Regions from separate parts of the Candidatus Arsenophonus phytopathogenicus genome, predicted to be linked through region 3. Evidence: predicted binding sites of a transcription regulator. Region 3 holds the regulator's gene; each other region holds the start of a gene.
What was found. The regulator Fur, encoded in region 3, represses iron uptake genes when iron is present. The targets are predictions, from matches to a motif close to ATAATAATGAGAACNACTATCAA.
Positions count from the first base shown of each region.

Region 1: a site for Fur is predicted at 1,498-1,520, ahead of feoA (ferrous iron transporter A). Genes of this name have one in related genera too.
Region 2: a site for Fur is predicted at 1,208-1,230, ahead of sodA (superoxide dismutase [Mn]). Genes of this name have one in related genera too.

Region 1 covers NZ_JBUIOB010000017.1:525,849-530,718, forward strand. Annotated here, with positions in the region: gene AC01GB_RS06050 (Tex family protein) at 1-1,223, shown strand, start outside; gene feoA (ferrous iron transporter A) at 1,613-1,849, shown strand; gene feoB (Fe(2+) transporter permease subunit FeoB) at 1,907-4,222, shown strand; gene AC01GB_RS06065 (FeoC-like transcriptional regulator) at 4,233-4,472, shown strand; gene bioH (pimeloyl-ACP methyl ester esterase BioH) at 4,561-4,870, opposite strand, start outside.
Region 2 covers NZ_JBUIOB010000017.1:238,189-243,058, reverse strand. Annotated here, with positions in the region: partial or broken gene acs (acetate--CoA ligase) at 1-950, opposite strand, end outside; gene sodA (superoxide dismutase [Mn]) at 1,300-1,926, shown strand; gene trpS (tryptophan--tRNA ligase) at 2,228-3,271, opposite strand; partial or broken gene AC01GB_RS04515 (HAD-IA family hydrolase) at 3,273-3,587, opposite strand; gene rpe (ribulose-phosphate 3-epimerase) at 3,596-4,267, opposite strand; gene dam (adenine-specific DNA-methyltransferase) at 4,188-4,870, opposite strand, start outside.
Region 3 covers NZ_JBUIOB010000017.1:34,087-38,956, forward strand. Annotated here, with positions in the region: partial or broken gene AC01GB_RS03480 (type I secretion system permease/ATPase) at 1-716, shown strand, start outside; gene ybfE (LexA regulated protein) at 879-1,160, shown strand; gene fldA (flavodoxin FldA) at 1,343-1,873, shown strand; gene fur (ferric iron uptake transcriptional regulator) at 2,034-2,453, shown strand; gene AC01GB_RS03500 (hypothetical protein) at 2,579-2,851, opposite strand; gene AC01GB_RS03505 (hypothetical protein) at 2,908-3,558, opposite strand; gene glnS (glutamine--tRNA ligase) at 3,770-4,870, opposite strand, start outside.

The DNA.
Region 1 (4,870 bases), 490 kb from region 3:
CCACAGATACGATTTATCCTCACACCGGACAAGCAACTAAATCTGCAACGACTATTGCATCCTTATGTGAGAAATATAAAGTTGCCTTGGTCGCTATTGGTAATGGTACTGCCTCACGTGAAACTGAACGCTTTTTTGCCACAGTTAAAAAACAGTACCCGCAAATTACCGCCCAGAAAGTAATCGTTAGTGAATCTGGCGCTTCAGTTTACTCGGCATCTGAGTTAGCGGCACAAGAATTTCCAGCACTCGATGTCTCTTTACGTGGCGCAGTCTCTATTGCCCGCCGTTTACAAGATCCACTAGCCGAATTAGTAAAAATTGATCCCAAATCAATTGGTGTTGGTCAATACCAACATGATGTTAACCAAACTTTAATAGTTAAAAAATTGACAGCGGTAGTTGAAGATTGTGTAAACTCAGTCGGTGTTGATCTAAATACCGCCTCTGTTGCTCTTCTTTCACATATTGCAGGACTAAGTAAAGCGATTGCGCAAAATGTCGTTAATTGGCGTAACGAACACGGGCGCTTTAATGACCGCAAACAACTATTGGAAGTTACACGTCTTGGTACAAAAGCTTTTGAGCAGTGTGCGGGCTTTTTACGCATTATGGCAGGGAATAATCCTCTCGATGCCTCAACAGTTCATCCTGAAGCTTATCCGATTGTAGAAAAGATTTTATTAACCACTAAGCAACCCTTAAAAACGATTATGGGTAACACTAGCGTGCTTAATAATCTCAAACCAGAATTGTTTACTACAGACAAATTTGGTATTCCGACGGTAAATGATATTCTAAAACAATTAGAAAAGCCTGGACGAGATCCGCGGCCAGAATTTAAAACAGCCACTTTTATCGATGGCATTGAAACCATGAAAGATCTTAAAGTAGGTATGATATTAGAAGGTTCGGTGACCAATGTGACCAATTTTGGTGCGTTTGTCGATATTGGCGTTCATCAGGATGGTTTGGTACACATTTCCTCTCTGTCCGATAAATTTATTAAAGATCCTCATTCTCTAGTCAAAACAGGGGATATTATCACCGTTAAAGTCATCGATATTGATTTAAACCGTAAACGAATTGCATTAAGCATGCGTCTGGATGAGAAAACAGCAGATACGCCACAACAACATCGTAATAAGCCACAGACAGGCAAAAATGCCTCCTCAACCAGTGCAACTAAAACATCCCAACGCAACAATTCGCTAATAGTGTAATGGGTGATGGGTGATGGGTGATGGGTGATGGGTGATGGGTGATGCACTGGCGGCGGCACTCAATAAAAAGCGTTAATTGTTAATATATATTATATAGTTAATAGTCTAATCTAACATCAGACTATTATCATATTCAATTTTAGAAAATGGTTTTTTTAATAAAAACTAATGAATTAACACTAATTTTGATGCCAATACTTCACTCTCTAGAGAACTATTGATCAATATCAATTGCTGTCATTTAAAAAAAGCGCTAAATTAATTCGAGTAGCATATAATGATGATTATCATTATTAATATGAGAATGATAATATTTTTCATTAATTTTACTATTCGTCTGGTACCCATTTGCGGTATCTTTGTTTTTTTGCTCTAGAGTGGAAGTGTCTATGTCAATTCTTCCTAATCATCGATACAAAATTGTCGGATTTTCAGCAGAAATAAATCCAGCTTACCGCCAAAAGTTACTTTCTTTAGGTATGTTACCTGGATCTTTTTTTAACGTTATTCGTATAGCGCCGCTTGGTGATCCTATTCAAATCGAAACTCGCCGTATGAATTTGATCTTAAGAAAAAAAGATCTTGCGTTATTAAATTTGGACGATGCCGGCAACCAAGCGGTATAAAAATATTTTTATGATAACTAAATAGCCTATTGCTTATTACTCATCTGAACCAAAACTATGAAACCATTAACTATTGGCCTTATTGGCAACCCTAACGCCGGTAAAACGACACTCTTTAATCAATTAACAGGCGCTCGCCAACGTGTTGGCAACTGGTCTGGTGTCACTGTTGAGCGAAAGGCTGGTCGCTTTGCAACCTCGGAATATGATATTGAATTAGTTGACCTGCCTGGCACCTATTCACTAACCACTATTTCAGAACAGACCTCACTCGATGAGCAAATTGCCTGTCATTTCATCCTAAGTGGCGAAGCGGATATGTTGATAAATGTTATCGATGCCGCTAACCTCGAGCGTAATCTTTATCTAACATTACAACTTATTGAATTAGGTGTGCCTTGTATCGTCGCGCTTAATATGTTGGATATTGCCGAAAACCAAAATATTCATATTAATATTGATGAACTTCAAACACGCCTGGGCTGCCCTGTTATCCCTCTAGTTTCGACTCGCGCAAAAGGTATTAGCAAATTAAAACAAGCGATTGATAAACATAGTAATAATCTTATTTCAATCCTCATCCGCTATCCCGATTTTTTGCTCACCGAAGTGGAAAATTTAACTCAAATTATCGACCATAATAAATTCAATCATCAACAGCGCCGTTGGCTAGCACTACAAATCTTAGAAGGTGATATATATAGCCTGGAGCGTGCCGCTATTTCCACTGATAAATTAGATAAAATTAGAACCCATTTACAATCTCAACAACAAGAAGAGCCTGAGCTCATCATCGCTGATGCACGCTATCAAACTATTGCCACCCTTTGCGAAGCAGTTATTAATACTGAAACGGCAAAACCGAATGCCTTAACGCAATTTATTGATAACATAGTACTTAATCGCTGGTTTGGGGTGCCGATATTTCTTTTTATCATGTATTTGATGTTCATACTTGCTATCAATATTGGTGGTGCATTACAACCGTTCTTTGACGGTGGCTCAGAAGCCATTTTCATCCATGGAATTCAATGGATTGGCCATACTTTTAACTTTCCACAATGGTTGACGGTTTTCATTGCCCAAGGGTTAGGTGGTGGTATCAACACTGTTTTGCCATTAATTCCCCAAATTGGGTTAATGTATTTATTCCTTTCTGTATTGGAAGACTCAGGTTATATGGCACGCGCAGTATTTGTCATGGATAGACTGATGCAAGCACTAGGTCTGCCTGGTAAATCTTTTGTTCCTTTGATTGTCGGTTTTGGCTGTAATGTGCCTGCTATTATGGGTGCACGAACACTAGATACTCCTCGTGAACGATTAATCACCGTTTTAATGGCGCCTTTTATGTCTTGTGGCGCCAGGCTGGCTATTTTTGCTGTCTTTGCGGCCGCTTTTTTTGGCAAAAATGACGCAAGTATTGTTTTTTCTCTTTATTTATTAGGTATTGTCATTGCCATCCTAACCGGGTTGTTATTGAAATATACTGTTGCACGGGGCGCATCTTCCCCTTTTATCATGGAATTACCGGTTTACCATGTACCACACTTAAAAACATTACTATTACAGACCTGGCAAAGATTGAAAGGCTTTGTCTTAAGAGCGGGAAAAGTGATTATTATTGCCAGTATGATTATCGGGGCACTTAATAGTTTTTCTTTGTCCGGTAAAATCGTTGATAATATTAACCAATCAGCATTAGCGTCAGTAAGTAAAACCGTTACCCCGTTACTGAAACCTATCGGTATCAATGATGATAATTGGCAAGCAACCGTTGGACTTATTACGGGCGCGTTAGCTAAAGAAGTAGTTGTCGGCACATTGAATACACTGTACACCGCCGAAAATATTACTCAAACACCTTTTAATGCCGAGCAATTTAATCTGTTAGATGAATTAGAAGATGCAGTTAATGAAACTTGGGATAGTCTAAAAGAAACATTCAGTTTAAGTGTCTTATCCAATCCTATTGAAGCCAGTAAAGGTGATGGTGATATGGATAGCAGTACAATGGACGCTATGGCAGCACGATTCGGCTCGTCTTTATCAGCCTATAGCTATCTAATCTTTGTTCTACTTTATGTGCCTTGCATTTCTGTATTAGGAGCCATTGCCCGTGAAACGAATCAAAACTGGATGACATTTTCTATTCTATGGGGCTTGAATGTTGCTTATTCGGTTTCTGCCTTGTTCTACCAAATAGCCACTTTCTCACAACATCCACAATATAGCGCGTGGGTTATTGGGATGCTCGTCGTGTTTAACTTACTGTTAATCGCATTGTTGCGCCATTCACGTAAACGCATAACACTAAAACTCCATCATAATGTCCATAAATGTAACCACAGCCAAAGTAGTTCATGCCACTAGAGGTAATGAGATGATCAGTTTATTGCAAGTCAGAGATATGGTTGCGCTGTATGGCAGAACGGATGCTTACCAAATTAGTCAGAAATTCTCTGCTTCATTACCTATGATTGAGGCTATGTTAGATAAATTAGCGGCCATGGGAAAATTAGAACAAATTGATCAATCATCCTGTTTAACGGGCCATAGTTGTAAGCAATGTCCCGAAATAAAAAAGTGTAACCTAAAAATTTATCAAGTTACTTCTCTCTAATTTATGCAAGTAAGCGATAATTTATTAAAATTATCGCTTACTCGATTAGCATAAAGAATATTTTTGCTTTTATTCTGACTCCCCATGTTCATTTCTCCAATTGACCCAAAAAATCGACTAACAATTGAATAAACTGATTAGGATGAGAAATAAAAGGGGCATGGGCGGCATGTTTTATTACCACCGAAGGCGAATTTGGTAACCATTTATCCAGCATTGGTACTATTTTTTTGGGTACTAAGCTATCAAGGCCACCATAAATACGCAAAAAAGGTTTATTTAAGGTTAATAAAGATTGCCGTAAATCAGTTGTTCGCAAAATTTCCAAACCTGCGTTTAACACGGCAACAGAGGGTAACGGCTGCTCTAGTATCACCGATTTTAATAATCGTATATCG
Region 2 (4,870 bases), 200 kb from region 3:
CATTAGCGTGGTGGCTCCATTGGATAGTGGGCCATAAATTAAGTAACTATGGTCTGTTACCCAGCCTATATCAGCAGTGCACCAATAAATTTCTTTTGCCTGGTAGTCAAATGCGTATTTGAAAGTGATAGAAACATAAACTAAATAGCCACCAGTAGTGTGTAAGACGCCTTTGGGTTTGCCTGTTGAACCAGAATTCATTTCTTCAGCGGGACAGTCAGCGTTGAGGCCTTTAATAACTTCATGCCACCAATGATCACGTTTTTCCTGCCAATCGATTTGATTACCTGTTTGTCTAAAAACAATAACATTATTAATACTTTCAATTGCCGGATTTTTTAACGCTTCATCAACATTTTTTTTCAGTGGTATAGTACGATTTGCTCTTAACCCTTCATCTGTGGTAATTATCAGTTTAGCTTTACTGTCAATAATGCGACCTGCAATAGCTTCTGGTGAAAAACCAGCAAAGATAACAGAGTGAATAGCTCCAATGCGGGTACATGCTAACATGGCGATGGCTGATTCAGGTATCATCGGCATATAAATAGCAACAACATCCCCTTTTTTGATGTCTAATTTTTTAATGCATTGGCAAATAGGCAGACATCATGATAAAGTTGGCGGTAAGTTATATGATAAGACTGTGATGGATCATTGCCTTCCCAAATGATTGCAGTTTCATCACCGCGTAATTGTAAATGGCGATCTAGATAGTTAGCACTTAAATTTAAGGTACCATCTTCAAACCATTGGATGTTAATGTGCCCTGGATCAAATGAAGTGTTTTTTACTTTGGTATAGGGTTTTATCCAGTCAACAATTTGACCTTTTTCTCGCCAAAAAGCGTCAGGATCTTCAAGTGATAATCTTGTTGGTACTGTTTTTTTATTAACTAAGGCATGTGCGGCAATTTCAGTAGGAATGGGGTACTTGAACGTTGATATCATATTTTCTTCTCCTCATTTGTGTTAATCATATGTCAAAGAGCAGTTAACTAAACCTATGAAAAAGAATTTTTTTTTGTGTAAGTGATCACGTAAATGATGATGTTTTATTTTATATTTGTTATTAATTAATTAATTAATTAATTATTCTATTTAAATTGTTTTAATTGATGGTTTTTATGAAAAAAGTTTATTTTAATCTAATGAGCTAATATATCGATTTTTTTATAGAGAAATAAAAACCTTAAAAAAATATATTGTTTATAATAGTTTTCATTATTATGGTAATCCTTGTAAAATAAGGATTGATTGAAACAATTATTTTATATTTAAGTAACAGGAGTTAATGCGGATGAGCTATACATTACCTTCCCTGCCTTATGAATATGGGGCACTAGAGCCACATTTCGATGAAAGGACAATGAAGATTCATCATACCAAACATCACCAAACATATGTCAATAATACTAATGATGCGTTAAAAGATTTTCCTGAGCTTACTAAACTTGATATAGATGATTTAATTCAAAATTTAGATAAGGTGCCTGCCGATAAGCGTACTTTTTTACGCAATAATGCAGGTGGGCATGCCAATCATAGTATGTTTTGGAACGGTTTGAAAATAGGTACGGAACTAAAGGGTGAGTTGAAAACTGCGATTGAACATGATTTTGCTAGCGTTGAGAATTTTAAAGAAATCTTTGAAAAAGCAGCAGCTACTCGTTTTGGTTCCGGCTGGGCGTGGTTAGTATTGAAATCGGATGGAAAGCTGGTAGTTGTTTCGACAGCTAATCAAGATAACCCATTAATGGGGGAATCTATTTCTGGTGTTTCCGGTTATCCTATTTTAGGGCTTGATGTTTGGGAACATGCTTATTATCTTAAATATGAAAATCGTCGCCCTGAATATATTAAAGCCTTTTGGTCAGTTGTTAATTGGGATGAAGCGGCAAAACGTTTTGCAGAAAAAGTAAAATAGCATTGACTTTATCTGTTTGTTTATTATCAATGTTAGTGGTGCCAGATTATTTACTGGCCTACTAATATTTTTTAATGACCAATTAAAATTATAGTAATAAAAAAATTTTACCTCTAATTAATTATATATAAACAAATAAAAGAAACTTTTTGTTTCGCTAAATGGTATTTTGTTATCTATATCATTCAATAAATATATTAATAAAATAAAGATTGATATTTGTTTTAACTATTTATTTTTATTAATTTTTAAATTTATTCTTAATGTCAATCTCCCTCGAGTTTTAGGAGGGAGAAGGGCATTATTTTTTTATAGGACTAATAAAACCTATCGCGTCATAAACTTTACTAAGGGTTACTTGAGCGCGAGCCTCTGCTTTGCTAGCACCTTCAGACATAATGTCATTCAATAGTTTTTCGTTATTACGAAATTCATCAAAACGGCTTTGAATATTTATTAGCATATCTGAAACAGCTTCAGCAACGGTGTTTTTAAGATCGCCATACATTTTTCCGGTAAATTGTTTTTCTATCTCAGAGGTAGATGTGCCTGTTACACCAGAAAGGATATCTATCAGATTAGAAATACCCGGTTTGTTTTCTGTATCATAATAAATTTGCGGTGGCTCGTCAGAATCAGTAAGGGCACGTTTTATTTTTTTAGCCGCTGATTTAGGGTTTTCTAATAAAGTTATTACATTATTGCGGTTATCATCTGATTTTGACATCTTTTTTTGTGGTTCTTGTAGAGACATAACCCGCGCTCCTTTTTCAAGAATAAAGGGATCGGGTACAATAAATATTTCACCATAGAGCGAATTAAAACGTTGAGCAATATCGCGGCTTAATTCTAAATGTTGTTTTTGATCAATACCAACCGGGACTTGGTTTGTCTGGTAAAGTAAAATATCGGCAGTCATTAATACTGGATAATCAAATAATCCAGCATTAATATTTTCAGCATGACGGGTTGATTTGTCTTTAAATTGTGTCATGCGGCTTAATTCACCAAAATAGGTATAACAGTTAAGCGCCCAACTAAGTTGAGTATGTTGCGGAACATGAGATTGAACAAAAATAATACTTTTTTTAGTATCAATCCCACAAGCTAGGTATAAGGCTAATGTATCAAGCGTACGTTTTCTTAATTCTTTGGGGTCTTGACGAACTGTAATGGCATGTTGATCAACAATACAATAAATACAGTCATAATTATCTTGCATGTGAACCCATTGGCGTAATGCGCCAATATAGTTGCCGATGGTTAATTCCCCAGACGGTTGAGCCCCACTGAATACAATAGGCTTTTTGTCGGTATTAGTTGAATTTATAGGGGGTGTATTCATGTTATGATCCCAGAGTTGTCAAAGGTGGTAGTCCTAACGCAGGAACTAGATCGGCAAAGTTATCTAATACATAATCTGGTTTACTTAATGCGATAGATTCACCATAGTTATATCCGTAAGTTAAACCCACACAAGGATAATCTGCATCTTTAGCGGCTGAGATATCATTATGAGAATCACCGATAAATAATAATTGATCGTTATGTAGACCAAATTTTTCCATTGTAAGATACAGTGTAGCCGGATGGGGTTTTTTCTCTTTTACGTCATCGCCCCCTAATATTAAAGAAAAATAACAATCAATGGTTAATTTTTTAAATGCCATTAAATTGCCTCAGTTAACTTTTTACGCATAGCATCAATGACAGTTTTGTAATCTGGTTGATTAAAAATTGCAGAACCTGCGACAAAGGTGTCAGCACCTGCATTTGCAACATTAATAATATTATTAACATTGATCCCGCCATCAACTTCTAGGCGAATATTATAACCGTTTTCATCGATCATTTTACGAACTTGACGCAATTTATTTAGGGTTTGTGGAATAAAAGATTGTCCACCAAAACCAGGATTTACCGACATGATTAGGATCATATCCAATTTATCTATTACGTAATCTAAATAGTTTAATGGTGTAGCAGGATTAAAAGCTAAACCAGCTTTACAACCGTTATCTTTAATTAATTGTAATGTGCGATCAATATGCTCACTTGCTTCAACGTGAAAGGTAATATAGGTTGCACCAGCTTTAGCAAAGTCAGGAATCAGTCGATCTACTGGTTTTACCATCAAATGCACATCAATGGGTGCCTTAATACCATAATCTCGCAATGCTTTACATACCATTGGGCCAAAAGTTAAATTTGGAACATAATGGTTATCCATTACGTCAAAATGGATGATATCAGCTCCAGCTTTAATGACTTTCCCTGTATCTGCACCTAAACATGCAAAATTTGCGGATAAAATAGAGGGGGCAATCAGAAAGTCTTTCATTATTGTCTCCGATTTTTTTTTTACCTTTTGCGTTTTTTTTATAAGTTGGATTATAAAATGCCAAAAGTTCATCGACTTTTCTACGAGCAAGGCTATTACGACTAATTGTTCTACGTACTTTAACAACATTTAGCTTGGCGTGATGATACCATTCTCTAGTCGCTGGTGTATCATGATTTGATATTAATACGGGTATTCCGCGAGTTGATGATAAGTGATAAGCAATTTGAGCCAGATTGTATTGTTCTTTATTGCCAAAACTATTTGTATGATATGCGGTAAAATTAGCCGTATTAGAAAGAGGTGTATAGGGTGGATCACAGTAAACAACAGCACTTTTGTTTACTGATAGTAATGTTTCTTGATAGGTTTGGCAGACAAAAATAGCTTTTTGTGCTTTTTCTGCAAACCAATAGAGTTCATCTTCAGGAAAATAAGGTTTTTTATAACGCCCAAATGGAACGTTAAATTCCCCTTTTGAGTTGTAACGACAAAGACCATTGTAGCAATGACGATTAAGATATAAAAATAGTTCACTACGACGTCTAGGATTATTACATAAGTTGAATTCAGTACGTAAACGGTAGTATTGCTCAGGCGTAT
Region 3 (4,870 bases):
CGTTATGCTAACGACATGCCAGAAGTATTGCAGAACCTATCCTTGTCAATTAAGGCCGGACAATTTATCGATATCACAGGCCTTTCAGAATCAGGAAAAAGTACCTTAACAAAGTTATTACAACGACTTTATGTTCCTCAGCAGGGTCAAATTACTATTGATGGTATGGATCTAGCTGTCGCCGATCCCGTAGCTTTACGTCTTAATATGAGTGTAGTACTTCAAGAAAGTATTTTGTTTGCAGGCTCGATAGCAGTAATATCCGCTTAAGCCAACCCGCAGCTTCTGACGAAGCCATGACCCAGGCAGCGCAAATAGCAGGCGCACTGGATTTTATTCAACAACTTCCTCAAGGTTCCAATACGCAGTTAGCAGAGAGAGGTATGAATTTATCAGGAGGACAACGGCAACGTATAGCACTTGCCCGACCCCTGTTAACACAACCACGTATTTTAATTCTTGATGAGGCCACTTCTGCACTAGATTATGATTCAGAAGCCGCTATCATGAAAAATATGCATTATTTGTCTGCTGGTCGAACTGTTATTAGTTTTGCCCATCGCCTCAATACCATTCGTCATGCTGATAAAATTTATGTGATTAATGAAGGTCAAGTGATTGAATTCGATAGCCATGATAATCTATTCAAGTTAAATGGGTTTTATGCTCAACTCTGGCATCAACAAATAGGAACAATGACAAAAATTAACGCTTAAAAATAACGCCAGTCGCCAGTTTACTGGCTATTGCTAACTTCAGTTACTCACTAATAGGCTGCTTTATCAATTGAGTATATTTTATATGTTAGTAGCGATAGTTATCATGCTAGGATATGATTGGTTTAAGTAACTAGCAAATTTCCATCAACATTTAAATTTATGGCAAAAGAGCAGACTGATCGCACAACCCGGGATTTATTCGCCGATGAGCCTAGACCAGGGCGTCCAAAAACCAATCCTTTATCTCGACATGAACAATTAAAAATTAATAAACGTAATCAGTTAAAACGTGCTAAAAGCAAAAGTTTACGCCGTGTCGAATTAAAAATCAATAAGCGTGCTGTTGCGGCATTAAATATGCTAGCTCAAGAACAAAAAATAAGCCGTAGTGAATTAATAGAACAAATATTGCTGACACAATTAGCAAAGAAAAACCGATGAATTGCAATTTTACTGGTTTATTTTGCCTAAAACACACAAAATTGACAGAATTATGCAGTTATTTTCGTCAAAATAACGGTCATTTAATTATTTATTAATCAATCGTTATTATCTTTGCTATTACTACTGTTAATAACGATAAGATTACAACTCAAATTAAAATTAAGAGGTTTATTTACTTTATGGCAATCATAGGTATCTTCTTCGGCAGTGATACTGGCAATACAGAAAATATTGCCAAAATGATCCAAGAAACCCTTGGCGGCGCCGATATTGCTGAAATTCATGATATTGCTAAAAGCAGTAAAGAGGATATTGAAGCATTTGATATTTTACTATTCGGTATTCCTACCTGGTATTATGGTGAAGCACAGTGTGATTGGGATGACTTCTTTCCGACATTAGAAGAAATTGATTTTACCAATAAGCTAGTAGCTATTTTTGGTTGTGGCGATCAAGAAGATTATGCGGAATATTTCTGTGATGCTATGGGTACTGTGAAAGAGATTATTGAACCTAACGGTGCTATCATTGTTGGCCATTGGCCAACAGAAGGTTACCACTTCGAAGCATCAAAAGGGCTCGCTGATGACTCTAACTTTATTGGCCTGGCCATTGATGAAGACAGGCAACCGGAACTAACCGCTGAGCGAGTGGAAAGCTGGGTAAAACAAATATCCGAAGAGCTAAATTTACAAGCTATTATCGATTGATAGCTGTCAATATTTTTTGTATATGATAATTCCTGCAAATTGTGTAATGATATTATGACAATATATAATTGTAAAATTAGTTTTAAATAAACAGTATACTACTGTTAACGATGTTTTGATATTATTGAATTGACTGCTAATGCAACAAGGTAGGAGCCGCATGACCGACAACAATAAAGCATTGAAGAATGTAGGGCTTAAAGTAACACTTCCACGTTTAAAAATTTTAGAGGTATTACAAGAGCCTGAATGCCATCATGTCAATGCGGAAGATCTCTATAAAAAACTCATTGATATGGGGGAAGAGATTGGCCTCGCAACGGTTTATCGTGTTCTAAATCAATTTGATGACGCGGGTATTGTTACTCGCCATAATTTTGAATGCGGTAAATCGGTTTTTGAGTTGACACAACAACATCACCATGATCACTTAATTTGCTTAGATTGTGGTAAAGTCATTGAATTCAGCGATGAATCCATTGAGACACGACAAAAAAATATTGCGGAACGTCATGGCATCAAGCTCTCTAATCACAGTCTCTATCTATATGGACATTGCTCCAAAAAAGAATCATTGTGATGAAAACGATTTGGGCCACCCTGCCCGCAATAGTAAAGAAGAAAAATAACCCAGCCTATTACTATTTTTGTTATTAATCAGTTAAAAATAAAAGGAGAATTGCAATCCAATTTTTCCTTTTATTTTCAATTTTGTAGCGCATAAATAAGACTATGCTTGACATAATTTGAATGTGTCGCTAAAAAGTTGTCTTTTTTGTTCGTTGCTTGGGGAATAATATTAATTTTACCAATATGATCAACCGCAAAAAATTTATCCATCTTCGGAATAACATCACCTTCGACATAATGATGATTGATATTATGCATAGCCTTCTCTAAATCTAAACTACCATGTTGCTTTAACAAATCGCGCTGTAAACCTCGGCCAAATTGAGCACTGCTAAAACATTCCGCCAAAATAACATTTTCTTTGCTAGATAGATACCTTCAGTGCTGCATAAGCAGCTAAACCATCACCTAATGAATGACCACTGGTTGAAAGCCTGTATCCATTCCCCATCCATTTGAACCAGTTGTTGCAGATTATGCATTAATTGCGCAGCCTGCTTATAGCAAGCTGGAACACCGCCAAATACATTATGAACATTTGCCTCGCATTGCTTAATAAAATTATTAATATTTTTTATATAACGCGGAGCTCCACCGCTCACTCCATGACCGCTGGTTGTCCCACCAAATACCAATCGAATTTTCCGCTCAAACTTATTGTGAAAGATATAAGCCACCAATCCAGTATGACTATCTTCTAATAGACCATCTTGTGGATAAAGTTTTATATTAGTCATTTTAGACACAAACCTTGCCAATTCACGATCAATTCCCCACCGGGTTGCTTCTAAAATTGTAAAGTCACGATTGTAAACAAAATCAGCCAATAGAGCATTATGATAACTTTGCTCACTGCTGGCTTTATCTATTGGAAAACTTAATTTTTTACAAGTATGCAAACCCTTTAATGGTCTTTTTTGTACCGATATAAAGGCATCACTGTTATAAATACTTTTTAATGGACTGGTGAAATTGATCTTAGGTGATATCGTTTGCAGTTCTGCTTGTAAAACCGCTTTTTCTATTGGAAGAGATGAATTAATAAACTGAAGCATGATATAACATCCTTGTTAGTAACCAATTGATTTTTTTGATAAGGATATTGACTACATATTTTTTTGACTTGCTCTAAACGAATAAAAATTTATAACAGAAAGTCATTTTTCTGTTAATAAAAATATCTCGTGAACAATAATGCCGATATTTTTTAATAAAAAGCGTGGCTATAAACCACGCTTTTACCATAACTCTTAACGGGGTAATTTCTTAGCTTGCTATTTTTGCCCAACTATCTCTTAAGCCTACAGTGCGATTAAATACCAGCTGCTTAGCAGTATGATCATGGCTATCAGCGCAAAAATAACCCTCGCGTTCAAACTGATATGCTTTTCCCGGTTGAGCGGTAATTAAACTTGGTTCAATAAACCCATACCGAATCACTAAAGAATCAGGATTAATGGTAGCTAAAAAGTCCTCTTCTGCGGCAGGATTAGGCACAGTAAATAAGCGATCATACAATCGGATCTCTGCTGGCAAGGCATGTGATGCACTGACCCAATGGATAACCCCTTTGACTTTACGTCCATCAGCAGGATCTTTATTTAATGTATCAGCATCATAAGTACAATAAATCGTGGTAATGTTGTCTTCTGCATCGTTATCAACCCGATTAGCTTGTACAATATAAGCATTTCGTAAACGCACTTCTTTACCCAAAACTAAGCGCTTATATTGCCGATTAGCTTCATCACGAAAATCAGCTCGGTCGATATAAAGTTCCCGACTAAATGGTACTTGTCGAGTGCCCATCTCAGGTTTATTAGGGTGATTATACATCGTCAGCATTTGCTCATCAGCAGACATATTTTCAATCACTAACTTTATGGGATCCAATACCGCCATTGCCCGTGGTGCATTTTCATTTAGATCATCACGAATACAAGATTCCAATGCTGCCATTTCAACAGTATTATCTTGCTTAGTCACGCCAATACGCCGACAAAATTCACGAATCGACGCTGCCGTATAACCACGACGACGTAAACCTGAAATGGTTGGCATTCTGGGATCATCCCAATTTTCAACCCTATTTTCCGCCACTAACTGATTTAGTTTACGTTTTGACATCACCGTATAGGCAAGATTTAGACGCGAAAACTCATACTGCCTTGGATGACAATCAATGGTAATATTATCTAATACCCAATCATATAACCGGCGATTATCTTGAAATTCCAGGGTACAAAGTGAGTGGGTAATCCCCTCCAATGCGTCCGAAATACAATGAGTAAAATCATACATTGGATAAATACACCATTTATTACCCGATTGGTGGTGTTCAGCATATTTTATCCGATATAACACCGG